2 regions of the Methylobacter sp. S3L5C genome follow, and region 2 is predicted to be linked to the other one. Evidence: riboswitches for the same ligand, from Rfam matches in the RefSeq annotation. Region 2 holds a riboswitch; the other holds the start of a gene.
What was found. A riboswitch is a leader RNA that binds a small molecule or an ion and turns the genes downstream of it on or off. The one in region 2 is predicted to bind cyclic di-GMP.

Region 1: it holds a riboswitch for cyclic di-GMP, as region 2 does, so the genes downstream of both, KKZ03_RS21590 (DUF1566 domain-containing protein) here and KKZ03_RS09525 (hypothetical protein) in region 2, are expected to answer to the same signal.

What each region holds. Positions count from the first base shown of each region.
Region 1 covers NZ_CP076024.1:4,764,765-4,772,083, reverse strand. Annotated here, with positions in the region: gene KKZ03_RS21595 (choice-of-anchor I family protein) at 198-1,817, opposite strand; cyclic di-GMP riboswitch class I at 2,358-2,436, shown strand; gene KKZ03_RS21590 (DUF1566 domain-containing protein) at 2,468-3,205, shown strand; gene ppsA (phosphoenolpyruvate synthase) at 3,422-5,836, opposite strand; gene birA (bifunctional biotin--[acetyl-CoA-carboxylase] ligase/biotin operon repressor BirA) at 6,257-7,255, shown strand; gene KKZ03_RS21575 (type III pantothenate kinase) at 7,252-7,319, shown strand, end outside.
Region 2 covers NZ_CP076024.1:2,110,323-2,117,641, forward strand. Annotated here, with positions in the region: gene KKZ03_RS09510 (UDP-2,3-diacylglucosamine diphosphatase) at 1-684, shown strand, start outside; gene KKZ03_RS09515 (NUDIX hydrolase) at 863-1,345, shown strand; gene KKZ03_RS09520 (hypothetical protein) at 1,448-2,257, opposite strand; gene KKZ03_RS09525 (hypothetical protein) at 2,340-3,260, opposite strand; cyclic di-GMP riboswitch class I at 3,369-3,451, opposite strand; gene KKZ03_RS09530 (sulfotransferase) at 4,030-5,730, shown strand; gene KKZ03_RS09535 (hypothetical protein) at 5,826-6,086, opposite strand; gene ppk1 (polyphosphate kinase 1) at 6,533-7,319, shown strand, end outside.

The DNA.
Region 1 (7,319 bases), 2.2 Mb from region 2:
TCAATCGCTTATTCGATGGGTTTCGCGTTGCTCTACACATCCTACTCATTAATTAAAGCCATAAGACGGATTAAAAGTAGGGCGCAATATGCTATTGATGCCCTACCTATTACACCTTACCGCGTTGACCCCAAGTTTCGGCTTGGGAACCGGTAATGCATGTAGCCCAACGCTTTATGCTGATAAAATACCGGCTTTTAGGCTTTGCGTCGACGAGTCAAGACACCAAAGCCTGCCATTGCCGAGCCGAATAACCAAACTGCTGCAGGAACAGGAACTGCTGCGACTTGATACAGAGAAGTAGTTTCGCTAACCTCGTTGCTTACAGCAAGATAGCTGCCTGCGGCGTTAGAGAAAAAGCTTATTCCTTCCGGACCAACATCACCTGCAGTGAAAATTGTATCGAGGTAGAGGATGCTTGCCAAGTTGCTAATGTCCCAAGCCATGATGGCATTGGATCGCTCCAGACCCAGAAACAATATATCGCGGCCATTGACTTTACCCACTATTGCGCTTTCTGGCTCTGGTCCTTTATTATCGCTGCGGCTGTCATCCCAAATTGACGAGTAATTAGCCATTATGGTTTGCTCTATCTTATCGCCGGAATCAAACACCATTGTACCGTTAGCATCTAAAATCGAGAAAGATCGTCCACCAAATGCTTGTAACTGATCAAGGTCGCCATCGCCATCGGTGTCGCCGCTGGTAGAGACAGTCAAACGATTTAGTTTGTCGTTATTGGTTTGCCAGTCAGCACCATGCGCAGCGGTCAGAGTAGCGTTTAGAGCGGAATCAATGGTTGCATCGCCGACGCGGATTTCATCATTACCACCTGCCCAATCGCCACGAGAATCGCCTTCGTTGGCCGTTACATAGTATTGACTGCCGCTGTTGGTAAAACTCGCTATGCCATCTGGCATATACATTCCCATCACGTTCCAATTTTGGATATTGCCGTTCAGGGGGCTTTTGCCTGATCCGTCACGATCTGAAACATCCAGGCCGTTGCCCGCCAGGCTGTGGTCTTTCAAGCCCATGGCTTTAATGTTGGTAATGGTTGCCGTAGCGATATCGATCTCTGCCACTGAATTAGCTTCTTGCAGGGTTGCGTAAGCTTTGGTGCCATCTGCGCTTACTGCGATGTATTCGGGTTCAAGATCTTGGGCAACAGAAGCATTGGGGCCGGTAAGTCTGACACCTGCAGCCTTAAGTGCTGCAGCCGAGCCATTAAAGCTCTCAAAACCAGCGGTCTGTGAAGTAAAAGTGGTTGTGTTGATAATGCTCACTGAGCCGACTGGATCGCCACCAGGGCCAACCAAATAACTGCTTGGTTCGGCTTCATTGGCCACTAACAAACGACTACCATCTGGTGTGTAAGTGACAGCATCAGGATTAGCGCCGACCGTCACATCCGCCTGATGTGCATAAGTATTAGCATTATAAAAACTCACTAAACCGGCATTGGTCTTGTTGGGGGCTGTGATGGCTATCGCTGCTTGGCCGTTCTTTACAGCGACGCTATTGATGCCGCCTAGCGAGCTAGTAGAAAAGGAATTGACCAGATTACCGGACAAATCAAGGATATCAATACCGCCTTGACCAAGGTTTAATTGGTTTGCATCCGTACCTGCCACCCATAGACGATTGTTTAGGGCGTCGTAGGAGAGAATTTCAGAGCCCATTGAATTTGAGCCATTAGCGGCAGTATGGCTGAAAGTCCATTCATGAGAGTAGCTAAAACCACCGGTTGCATTGGCGGTTGTGGAGGCTAGCGCTACGGCAACGGCAATAGCGAGGGTAATACGTGTATGTTTCATAAGCTTTGGAATCCTTGATGTTGTTAATATAAATGGTTAATCTGCAATTAAATAAGCCAGGCATAATTGAGCCGCTAATAATTGCTTTCACCCTCAACAACACGCTAGGTCTGTCAAGTTGAATCCTAATTTACTTTTTATTTGTTACAAAAGTGTGAACCGTATCGAATAATTCACCTTTCGTTCAATTTTGCCACTGTTTCATGAAATGATGGCCATAGCTCATGAAAAGTACGAAAGACATGAAAGACAAAAAATATATTAAATACACGAAATCAATACTGAATAAACTGGTTGCTAAGTTGGAACTTGGCAACCAGTTTATTCAGCACAGTCTATGAATTTAGTATATTTAGGTTACTTGATACATTTCGATGCATTTCGATACAATTCAAAGCTGTACTTGGTATTTTTATCTGTTATAGTCTTTTAGTAGTTTAAAGATTACATAAATACTTTAGGTATTTATGTTCAAGCAAAGTTATCCGCTTAATAAAACTGCACGCTCGTGTCCCACTTATCCAAGTGCCCATGATTCATGGATGAACAAGCCAAACTTATTGCAAGATAAGGACGGAAAACTACGGAGCCTATGATAAAGGCCAGCCGGGTTGCGTTAAATTTAATGATAATTTTTCGTAGGTAACAACATGCAATATAAAAAAATAGCGCTGGCATTTGCATTGCTGGCTAGCACGATAGTAACCGGCACTGCCCAAGCAGCGCTGTGGGCCCGTACCGGCGGTATGGTTTATGACGATGTTAATAACATCACTTGGGCAGCCGATGCCAACTTGTTTCAAACTCAGGCGGCGAGTAATCCTAATATGGTCAGTGACATTATCGCGGCTAACGGCGGGGTTATTCATGATACGGCCAATTATTATGATGGGTATACGGGTATCTATAACCTGACCAGCGCAGACTTTAATACCAGCACTGGCACAATGACCTGGTTTGGCGCACAAGCCTGGGTTAACAACTTGACGTTGGGTGGTGTTACGGGCTGGAGCTTACCCTCTACACCAGTAAAAGCTGATGGAATCAATGTTACCAGTAGCCAAATGGGTGATTTGTTTTACAATCAATTAGGTGGTGCAGCTTGGACAGATATTGAAACAACTCATAATGCTAACTATGATCTATTTACTAACGTCCAGAGCTATGTCTACTGGTCGGGTAGTGAGTACGCGCCCGATCCAAGCGCCGCGTGGGGCTTAAATACCAGCAGTGGCTACCAGGGCGCCCCCTATAAGTTCGGCCAGTTCTACGCATGGGCTGTTCGCCCGGGCGATGTTGCCGCCGTTCCGGTACCCGGTGCGTTTTGGCTCTTCGGTAGCGCGATGGTCGGGTTAATGGGCTTAAAGCGTCGTAAGAATATCGCTTAATTTCTCTGGCTCCCAAGCTCCAGCTTGGGAGCCAGAGCCGAACTCCAACTTGGGAATCAGCCATTTAAAGCAGGATTATTTTACCGATAATAACCCCTAATTCCTTGAAGGGATGTTATCGCCTCCTGCTTATTGATTGCCAGCCCCGAAAAAGCAATAATTTAGTGTCTTTTTTCGTGCTTTTCGTGTCTTTCGTGGACCTTGGCTTTTGCTTGTTTAAACCCGACCCAGCCGCTTTTCAGTTTCCAATACCTGCTGTGTCGTTTGCAGCACGGTATCAGGGTTCAGGCTCATCGAGTCTATGCCGATTTCCACTAGATAATCGGCCATTTCAGGATAATCCGACGGTGCTTGACCGCACAGGCCGCAATGTTTGCCGTTGCGCTTTGAGCCTTCTACGGCCAACCGGATCATTGCTTTAACGCCGGCATCACGTTCGTCAAAGTCTTCGGCGACTATCGCGGAATCACGGTCTACGCCTAAGGTCAGTTGGGTAAGGTCATTGGAGCCGATAGAAAAGCCGTCAAAATGCTCGGAGAAGGCATCAATCAGGATGACGTTATTGGGAATCTCGCACATCACATAAATTTCCAAGCCGTTTTCACCCCGCGTTAACCCCAGTTGCGCCATGTAATCAAGTACCTTTTTGGCTTCCTGGACACGACGGCAAAAAGGAATCATCAGGATAACATTAGTCAGGCCCATGACGTCGCGTACCCGTTTCATGGCGGCACATTCCAGTGCAAAGCCTTCGGCATAAGCGGGATGGGTATAACGGGATGCGCCACGAAAACCGATCATCGGATTGGGTTCATCAAACTCAAACCAGCGACCACCCAATAAGGTGGCATATTCGTTGGTTTTAAAATCGGACATTCGCACGACTACGGGTTTGGGATAAAAAGCGGCGGCAATTGTACCTACACCTTCCGACAGGCGTTGAATAAAGAAATCTTCAGGAGTTGCGTAGTTACGGGTCAATTCGGCCAGTTGTTCCCGTTCTTGGTTATCTTGCACACGTTCCGGATGGATCAACGCCATTGGATGCGCTTTGATGGTTTCGGTGATAATAAATTCCATACGCGCCAAACCCACGCCGTCATTGGGCAGGAAACTGGTTTTAAAAGCCAGTTCCGGGTTGCCGATATTTAACATGATTTTGGTTTTTGGTCGTTTCAGGCCGGTCAGGTTGGTGGTTTTAATTTCAAAATCAAGGATGCCTTCATAGACTTTGCCATTGTCGCCTTCAGCACAGGATACCGTTATGGGGGCATTATTTTTAAGTGTTGTCGTAGCGTTATCACAACCGACTACCGCAGGCACACCCAATTCCCGTGAGATAATGGCGGCATGGCAGGTGCGCCCGCCACGGTTGGTGACTATGGCTGAGGCAATTTTCATTACTGGTTCCCAATCCGGTGTCGTAATATCGGCAACCAGTACATCGCCCGCTTTAAAGTCAGCCAGCTGTCTGACATTGTCAATAATACGGGCGTTACCGGTGGCAATTTTACTGCCGACCGAATGCCCGGTAACCACTGGCGTGGCTTTACTGTTAAGTACATATTGCTCCAATACCATGCCGCTCAATTGTGATACGACGGTCTCAGGTCGTGCCTGAACAATATACAGGATGCCGTCAATGCCATCTTTTGCCCATTCAATATCCATTGGTTTGGTCTGGCCTGCCTTGGCGCTGTAATGGTTTTCTATTTTGATGGCATAGTCGGCCAGCGTTAAAACATCTTGGTCGTTAAGACAAAAATGATTACGTTCTTCGGCGGAGGTAACAAGGTTTTGAGTCGGTTCTCGCGTACGGCCATTGCTATAAACCATTTTTATCTTTTTTGCGCCCAAGGTACGTTTTAATACGGCACGATGGCCTTGCTCAAAGGTCGGTTTGTGTACATAAAATTCGTCAGGATCTACCGAGCCTTGTACGACATTTTCACCCAAGCCATAAGCGCCGGTAATAAAAATGACATCACTAAAACCGGATTCGGTATCCAGAGAAAACATGACGCCACTGGACTTTAGATCAGAGCGTACCATTTTCATGATACCGATTGACAGGGCCAGTTTGAAATGGTCAAAACCCTGATCAACGCGGTAATGTATAGCCCGATCGGTAAATAAACTGGCAAAACAGCGTTTACAGGCATCCAGTAAGGAAAATTCACCACGTATATTAAGAAAGGTATCTTGTTGTCCGGCAAAGCTGGCAGTGGGCAAATCTTCGGCAGTAGCTGAGCTTCGTACTGCAACGCTCATATCATCGCCGTATTGCTGATGCAGCTGTGCATAGGCTTTGAGGATTTGGTTTTCAAGGTCAGTCGGAAAAGGGGCTGCATAGATTATATCGCGTGCTTTACGCGCACGACTGGCAAGATCGACTACATCTTCCGGATTTAAGTCATCCAGCGCCTGATGTAAGGGTTGCCAGGCACCGGCTTGTTCCAACAAATGACGGTAGGCCTCAGCGGTCACCGCAAAGCCGTTAGGTATTTGGACACCTTGTGGTGTTAATTCACGATACATTTCACCTAAAGAGGCATTTTTTCCGCCAACCAGGGGCACATCTTCTATCGTTAATTCATTAAACCAACGGATATAATTTGTTTGTATGGACATTTTATTTTCCTTAAGGGCGTTCCTCGTGTGTTTGATATTCGCCACGGTTACACTTATATTGCGGAAAACTCAAGGTGGGTTTTTTAGTTAAAATCCGCTGCGGTGTGTGCGTGCATAAGTGGGTCAGGGTGTTAAAAGTTAATAATATACAGTTCTATAATCGGGAGCAAGGAGCAACTTGTTATTTAAAATTCTTACTAATAATAGGGTAATGTTAGTTCTTTAATTATCGACAATAATATCTTCGGTTAACGTATAATTTATTGAATTGCAGGTAGATTTAGGCTGCTGGCAAAGAAGCGGTTATAGATATCCTACTACATTATTTTCTGTAGGGCGTGCCATGTGCGCATTAGCCTCCAAGGCAGGTATGGCAAGCCCTACGTGCTTAATTAACCGTTTCCTTTCAATGACAAAATTGTGCTTATTTCTGATAAACAAAAAAAAATATTAACGTTATTGGCTGATGGTGAATTTCATTCCGGCACTGAATTAGCCGAAATAATAGGTGTTAGTCGATCGGCTATCTGTAAACAGGTAAAAGGTTTGTCTGACTTAGGGTTGCAACATTCGGCAGTCAGCGGTAAAGGTTATCGCTTGAATAAAGCGCTGGATCTGTTGACACCATCCAAAATTAACGCCAGCCTTGGCGAAGAGTGTAAGGCGCTTGTTTCAACGTTGGAAATCCATGACAGCCTTAATTCGACTAACAGTTATCTGGTAGAGCACTCCCGTAATAATGCCGCGTCCGGTTTTGTCTGTTTTGCCGAGCATCAAACGGCGGGTAAAGGCAGGCGAGGGCGACAATGGGTTTCACCCTACGGCAGCAATATTTATATGTCGCTGCTTTGGCGCTTTCAACAAGGTGGCATTATCGGCACGGCAGGCTTAAGTCTGGCTATTGGCGTTGCTGTTATCAGGGCATTAAAGGAGCATGAAATTAATGAGGTGGGGTTAAAGTGGCCTAATGATATTTACAGTCAGGGTAAAAAATTGGGCGGTATTTTGATCGAAGTATCCGGTGAAGCCGATGGTCCTTGTGCGGCTGTGATTGGGATTGGATTAAATTTGTTTTTACCTGAAATACAAGCTCAAAGCATTACTCAGGCCTGGACGGATCTGACCAATATCAGCGGTGAAAACCTGTTGCCCAGAAACCGGCTGGCGGGGACCCTATTAAAGCATATTCTGGTTATTGTTAACGGCTTTGAAACAGTCGGTATTAAGGCTTATCTGGATGAATGGCGCCGCTATGATTGTCTGAAAGGTAACTTGGCAACCCTGTTTATTGGTCAGCAACAAATTGAAGGTATTGTTGATGGCATTGATGATAACGGTCTGTTACTGATTAAAAAGCCGGATGGTACTATTCAGGCCTTTGCGTCTGGCGAAGTCAGTTTTAGCGCGCCAATAGTATGAATTTACTGATTGATAGTGGTAATACCCGGCTTAAATGGGCAATGTTGCAAGAAGATGGACTGTT
Region 2 (7,319 bases):
AAGCTTTATTTGGTTGGCGATATTATTGATTTTTGGTCGCTTTCCAAAAAAATGTATTGGCCGCGAGATCATAACACCGTTATTCAAAAGCTCTTGCGCAAGGCCAGGCATGATACCCAGGTTATTTATATACCGGGTAATCATGACGAAAATGTCCGGGATTATGATAACCATGTTTTTGGTGATATCGTCGTTAAAAATTCTGATATACATATTACCGCAGACGGCAAGAAATTTTTGGTTATTCATGGCGATGAATACGACACTATTGCGCAGTGTTATAAGTGGCTTGCCAAAATAGGTAGCGAAGGCTATGACTTTTTAATTTGGATCAATCGCTTTCTGCGAATAATTCGGCGTTGGTTTGGTTTGCAATCAAACTTTTCCCTGGCTGCCTATGTTAAGTTTAAAGTCAAAAACGTGGTACAGTTTATTTCTGATTACGAAGAAAGTATTGTCAGTACCATTAAAGACCGGGATCTGGATGGTGTGATTTGTGGACATATACACCATGCAGAAATGAAGAAGATAGGAGCTTTTTTATATATTAACACCGGAGATTTTGTGGAAAGTTGTACCGCCATTGTGGAGCATTTCAACGGAACGTTGGAACTGGTGCATTGGCAGAAGATGGAATTTCCCCGCATCGATAATGAGATTCCGGAAGTTAATATGCTTGGATAAATCTCAGTCATAGTAATGTATGCCCAATACATGAGTTACAAAACTCATGATACAACTCATCATGGTTTCTGATGCCTGGCTTCCTGGCTGGAATCAGTATGTTTCCGGCACTGGTTGAAGCCTTTTTATAATCGAACAGGTAAATCAATTGTCGCGCTGTTATTTTTTAGAGAAATTTATGCCTAAACCGATTACCCCTTTGCTTGCTGCGGATGTCATTATTGAGCTGACCGATTACCCCGGCCGTCCTATTGTATTAATTGAACGTGCCAATCCACCTTACGGCTGGGCAATTCCTGGTGGGTTTGTTGATCTGGGTGAAATTATCGAACTGGCTGGTGTGCGCGAAGCACAGGAAGAAGTCGGGTTGGATGTCACTCTGCTTGCCTTGCTGGGAATTTATTCTGATCCAGCCCGCGATTCGCGTGGGCATACGGTGACCGCGGTTTATGTTGCTGAGGCAGCGGGAACACCGGTAGCCGCTGATGATGCCAAAAATTGTCGTCTGTTTTTGCTTAATGAGCTGCCTGAGTCTTTGGCGTTCGATCATGCTCAAGTACTTGCTGACTATAAAAAATACCGGGAAACCGGTCAGGTAGCAGCGCTACGCGAAAACCCGTTTCGGGATTCAAATAGCGTAAACAAGCCGGTTATGCATTGATAAAAAAAGTTTATATCCGTTGATACTTTTTGAGTTTAGTGTCCAAACGGAACCGGGGCAACTTCGGCTCCGTTTGGATAAGAGCTTAAATTCAGAACGAATTTAAACAGCCATTTTACGTCTTTGCAGACCCAAATAACCCATCAAAGCGCTACCAAATAACCAGGCGGCGGCAGGTAAAGGTACTGGAGCAACAGTCGATGAAGCGGTAAAGGTGTATTGACGTGATCCTGGTGTTGTAGTGATACAGCTTGCACTGTCATCAGGACAAACACCACCCAAACCAATAAGATAATAACCGGCTTTTAATCCATAAAGGTCAAGCGTTGCGTTGCTTCCTGCACTTGCTGCGCCACCCGTCAGATAGGGCGAACTGGTATTCCAGGCTCCACCGTTGGCAACCACATCGCCATCGCCATTAGTAAAGCTTAAGCCATTTTGCGCATAACCTACCCAACCATTATGTCCACTAACTACATTGCCAATAAGATCATTGGTAGTGATGCCATTATCGCCAGGTCCGCGAACCTGATTGTATTCATGAAAGCCCCCGCCTTCGACAGTCGCAGCAGTGCCACTTGTCCAAAGCGTGAAGCCGCCAGTGTTTAACGGTTGAGATGTACCGCGACCTGCCAGTTTAAATTCGACATTAAAAGTAGTTCCTGCGGTGATGTCGGCAGCAGAGCCCACTTGCAGTTTAAACCAGTCAGCAGTATGAACCCAGCCAAAGTTGACTTCTGCACCATAATCTGACCAGGATTTGAAAGGTGTTGCATCGTCTCTGCTAATGGTAGTTCCTGTAAAAGTTCCTAATGATGTCGCGCTAAAGGCATTAGCTTGTAATGAGACAGCCGAGAGTGTTGCCAGGCCAAGAATGCCAATAATCGCTTTATTAAGTTGTTTTTTGTTCACGGTTGTATCCTTCTGATGGTTATTAATAGTTACTGCCGCATCGACTGCCATTTCTGGAAACAATAGGCACTTCAATTTTAATTTAAGCAGCAATAGCCGTTTTACGACGGCCATAACCAACCAAACCAATTAATGCACTACCAAACAACCATACAGCACCAGGAACCGGAACTGCTGATGCGGTTACTATGTTACCGTAACGGGCAGTAAGGGACGCTTCCAAAGCCATTCTGTATTGACCGCCTTCAGCGCTTTGATCGCCAACCACGATGGTGTATTCGCCTTCAGTACCTGGAGCATTACGTGTCAGTCCTGACAGCGCAAGACTAAGACCAATATCTTGACCAATAGAGCTTGCAGTTACAGTGCCTAACAAGTTCATACCCAGCAGACCGGGGCCTTGTGCCCAACCTTGGTACAATGAAAATGCCAATTGGCCGATACCGGTAAACAATGGGTCGTCACCAACCGTAATGTTTAAATAATTAACAGTCGGCATTAAATTGCCTTCCGGATTGCCTGTACCGCTGCTGACATGCATATTACCGAAAGACAAACCGGTATTGGTGTCGGATACGCCGGCGGCCCAAGAATTAGCACCCGTTGAAATTGATGTTAGAGCAAGATCTGTAGGGTTAGCGGCGTTATTGTTGTATTTATAAGTCTGACCTAGCAACGAATCACCTACCACTGGAGTCGCGCCGCCAAAAGTGCCGCCGAGATTAGCGGTAGTAACGCCACCAGGATTGGTAGTGGCGTTATAAGCAGTACCATAAACACCGGTTTGAATTACACGCTTATTGCTTATGCTGTGGATACCTAAATAACCGATTGAAGAGACAGTCGCATCATTAGGTAACCAAGGCGTAATTGCCCCATTTGTCCAAACGGGGTTGGCACCGGTACCGCCCGCATTAAGAGAGGCATGAGCCTGTACCGCTGGAGATGCAATCAGAGTGCCTAAAATGGTTAGAGAGGCCGTCAATAAGTTTATTTGTTTCATTTGATATCCTTTTTACTGTTTATATTAAATTGATTAATTGATAACAGTAATGTTCTCAGCGTTACCTTAAAGATTAAGGAAAACACCAAGATCCTCCCCATTACTTTAGGAGGCGGCCCGGCCTTCTTAAATTTGTATTAAGAACCGTGACTTTCCGGCCCCGCCTCGCGACGGGTGTGGCTGGTTGCTAGACGTATTGCCAAAATATCAACAGCGTTTTTATCTAGTTGTTACTTAATTTAGCAATGCCTGTGCCATTATCTATAAATTGGTAGTATATTTTTCTATGGAGTCTGTAATAGATTGATTAAAAGCAAGTATATGTTTTTTGTTTTTTATGGAAAGGTATATTCAGGGGAGTTATTATTTTTAGGAGAAATTCTCACCCGGATAAGCAATTTTTAACCAACATATTGAATGTAATACTATTATCAGACCAAAGCACCGGGTTTATAGGCAGGATTACTGTAATGGTCTATAAAATAACTGTGTTATATAACGCATTTGTAATGCGTTATATAACACAGTTTAATCAAAATTTTCTGATAGGGCTTGATTAAATATTAATATACTCAATGGGTTATGAGGAAAATGTGGTTAGGCTTCTGATTGCGGATCAAGGATGTTAATGTTAAGGTAATGATTAGAATGTCGATTTTCGCTGGAAAAAGAAAGAGTTGTTAATCGATATCCAATGGTAAACCTGATGTTTTTGGTACCTCCATTTTTACATCAGCTCGATTTTTTTTAAGTTAATTGCCACTTATCCATGATAAAAACCTCCATTGCCAAATTTGCTCAACCGATAACAGGTATTGATAGTCCCAAAAATTTCCGGGTGGGACGTAATGATCCTTGCCCTTGTGGCAGCGGAAAAAAGTTTAAGGCTTGTTGTGTTCAGGTTGGCGATATCGTTAAACAAACAAAATCTTCCGATATTGCCGGATGGTTACAAAATGCCCGGTTAGCAATCTCGCGTGGTGACTTTGACACTGCCGAGTGCTGGTTTCGGCAAGTACTTGTGATCAAGCCCAAGCATGCCGAAGCGTTGGCCGGTGTTGGACAAAAACTTTGCTGGCAGCGCAAGCATCGGGAAGGTTTAACGTATCTTCGGCAAGCGGCGGCACAAGTAGAAAAGGAATCTGTGAAAAGTCGTGATATTGCCCAGTTACTGGAATTGTCAGGACAACTGCAACACTGGGGCGATCTGGAGGCAGCACTTAAACTGGCGCAACTGGCGGTACGTCTGATGCCCCAATCTCCTGTTGCGCAAAATACGCTGGCAATGTGTTTGAGTCGTATCAATCGTGTTGATGAAGCATTGCTGGCTTCGCATAAGGCTTGTCAATTATTGCCGAATGATCCGGGATGTAATACGTTGTTGGCTATTTTGGATGCCCGGCAAGGGCAGTTGGATGCGGCTAGTGCAAGGCTGATGAGGATTACCGAAGCTCCTCACCAGCCACCGCTGATTGCGCGTGCCTATTTGGAACTGGCCACGGTCTTGGATAAACAACAGCAATACGACGCTGCATTTACGGCGCTGAATCAAGCTGCCGTCTTGCATCAAGCTTTGCCGGAAGTTAGTAAAGTAAACAAAGAGGCTATTTTTGATAGTATTGCCAAAAACAAGGCGGGGTTTGATAAGGCGTTATTGACGCGTTGGTCACTGGAAGACTTACAGGTAGATGCCTTGCCGGTACCGTCATTTTTGTTTGGTTTTTTACGTTCAGGTACCACTCTCACCGAGCAAATATTGGCTGCGCATCCGGCGGTGTTTACCTCGGACGAAAATGAATTAATTTTTGAGTTAACCCAAGAGTTGGCAAAGCTCACCGGCGTGGTCAATGATATACCGCAAGCCCTGCATGCTTGTGGTGTTAACGAGATTCGGCATTTGCGCCGATTATACTGGCAACGTGTTGAAGAAGAATATGGTAGTGTTGCACCATGCAAACGGTTTATCGATAAAGTGGCTCTTAATAGTATTGATGCCGGATTTATCAGTACTGTCTTTCCCGAAGCAAATATTTTGTTTGCTTTGCGAGACCCTCGCGATGTATGTTTAAGCTGTTTTATGCAGCCGTTTACAGCATCCCGAGCGACGGTTAACTTGTTGTCCTTGAAGGGTATTGCCCGCCAGTATGGGGCTGTTATGGATTTGTGGTTATACTTGCGAGAAAATATTCAGCCTGATTACCTGGAACTACGCTATGAAGATACGGTGAGCGATTTTGAAACAACTTATCGACGGGTCTTTGATTTATTGGGAGTGGATTGGCGACCGGAGGTCTTGGAATTTCATCAACGTGCCCAGGGACGTTATATTGCGACCCCAAGTTTTTCTGCGGTTAGTCAACCGCTATATACCAGTGCAGTCGCCAGATGGCATAGGTATGAAGAACATCTGGAAGGCATTTTTCCGGAGTTGCAGCGTTTTATTGATGTTTATGGTTATTCTGGGTCTTGAAATAATATTCAGAGATTTTCATACCACTGCGTCATTCTTGCCGGAATGACGCAGTTTGTTGCCAGCAAAACAGTTTGTTAACCAAGGCAGTTAATTTACCAGTTACTATTTTTATCTATCCATCTCAAGCTTAACCAGTACCAGGCAGCCATAGGCAGCATCATGGCAAACCAACTCCAGTCATCGATTAAAAACAATTTACTGACCCAGCCATCACCGTTAAAGTACATCGCCCAAGGTACACAGTAAAAACTGAATGCCAGACTGCTCCATAGCAGTATCAGTGCGCCTTTGCGTGTTTCAATACTGGAAAATGCCAAAAATACCCAAAGTGGGGTGGTATCAGTTTTTTTCATGGGTAATTTCTCTTAAACTAGAATTTATGGAATAACTAAAAAATAAGCCGGTTAATAGATAGGGAAGTCTATATCTTATAAAAATTTCGTATTAAGTGTTTTAAAAATGTAGTGCTCCGGTTAACAGGATGTTTTACGCATAATGCCACAAAAATTATGGCACTGCCGGTGTTTAATAGTTCGGCTAAAAATAGACTATAACAGAACGGTTTATTATCGCTAAAATAGAAGCTCGGTCACTTAAGTTAATAATCTTGCTGATACTATAGACTAGCTATCGATAAATATAATTTTAACAGCATAGTTGTTCATTTCGTTGGCATTTACCCAGAGCTTTTGAGTTAATATAAGGTGATTGATGTTTCTGACATCCTCTTAGTCTAATTGGGGGCAAATTTAACCGTGCTTAAAATACTATTCAAATAACGGGGGACTAACTAACCACTATGAGCATTCAAACAAAACAAACATTAACCACTGAGTCTAAAGCCGAACATTTTGATCTTGGTGCATCCGAATGGTATCTGAATCGTGAATTAACCTGGCTGGAATTTAATAAACGGGTGCTATGGGAAGCTGAAGATGAGCGTACTCCGTTATTGGAACGGGTTAAGTTTATTGCAATTGTCAGCTCCAATCTGGATGAGTTTTTTATGAAACGGATCGGTGGACTTAAGCAACAGGTTGGTGCTGGGATTATTGAGTTAAGTGTTGATGGACGTAGTCCGCAACAACAAATTACCGAATGTTATGCCGTTGTTCGTCAACTTGAAGCCAAAAAAGAAATGCTGTTAACGCAACTTATTGGCTTGCTTGAGCAGCAGGATATTCGGATTTTACCTTATCTGGAGTTATCCAAAGAGCAGCAGAAAATAATGCGTGAATACTATATTCAAAATATTTTTCCATTGGTAACGCCACAAGCCATTGATCCGGCACATCCTTTCCCTTTTATCTCTAACCTGTCTTTAAATATACTGACTGGGGTTGGTAGCGCTGAGACGGATGAAATGACGCTGGTGCGTATTAAAATTCCTGTTGGCTCCAAGGTACCACGTTTTATCCAGGTAGGTGCCGAGCAACTTTATGTGGCTCTGGGAGATTTGATTGCAAATAATCTTGATTTGCTCTTTCCCGGTATGAAAATAGTTTTTTGCGATTTATTTCGGGTTACGCGTAATGCGATCACTGAAAAAGATGAAGAACAGGCCGATGACCTTTTGCAAATGATTG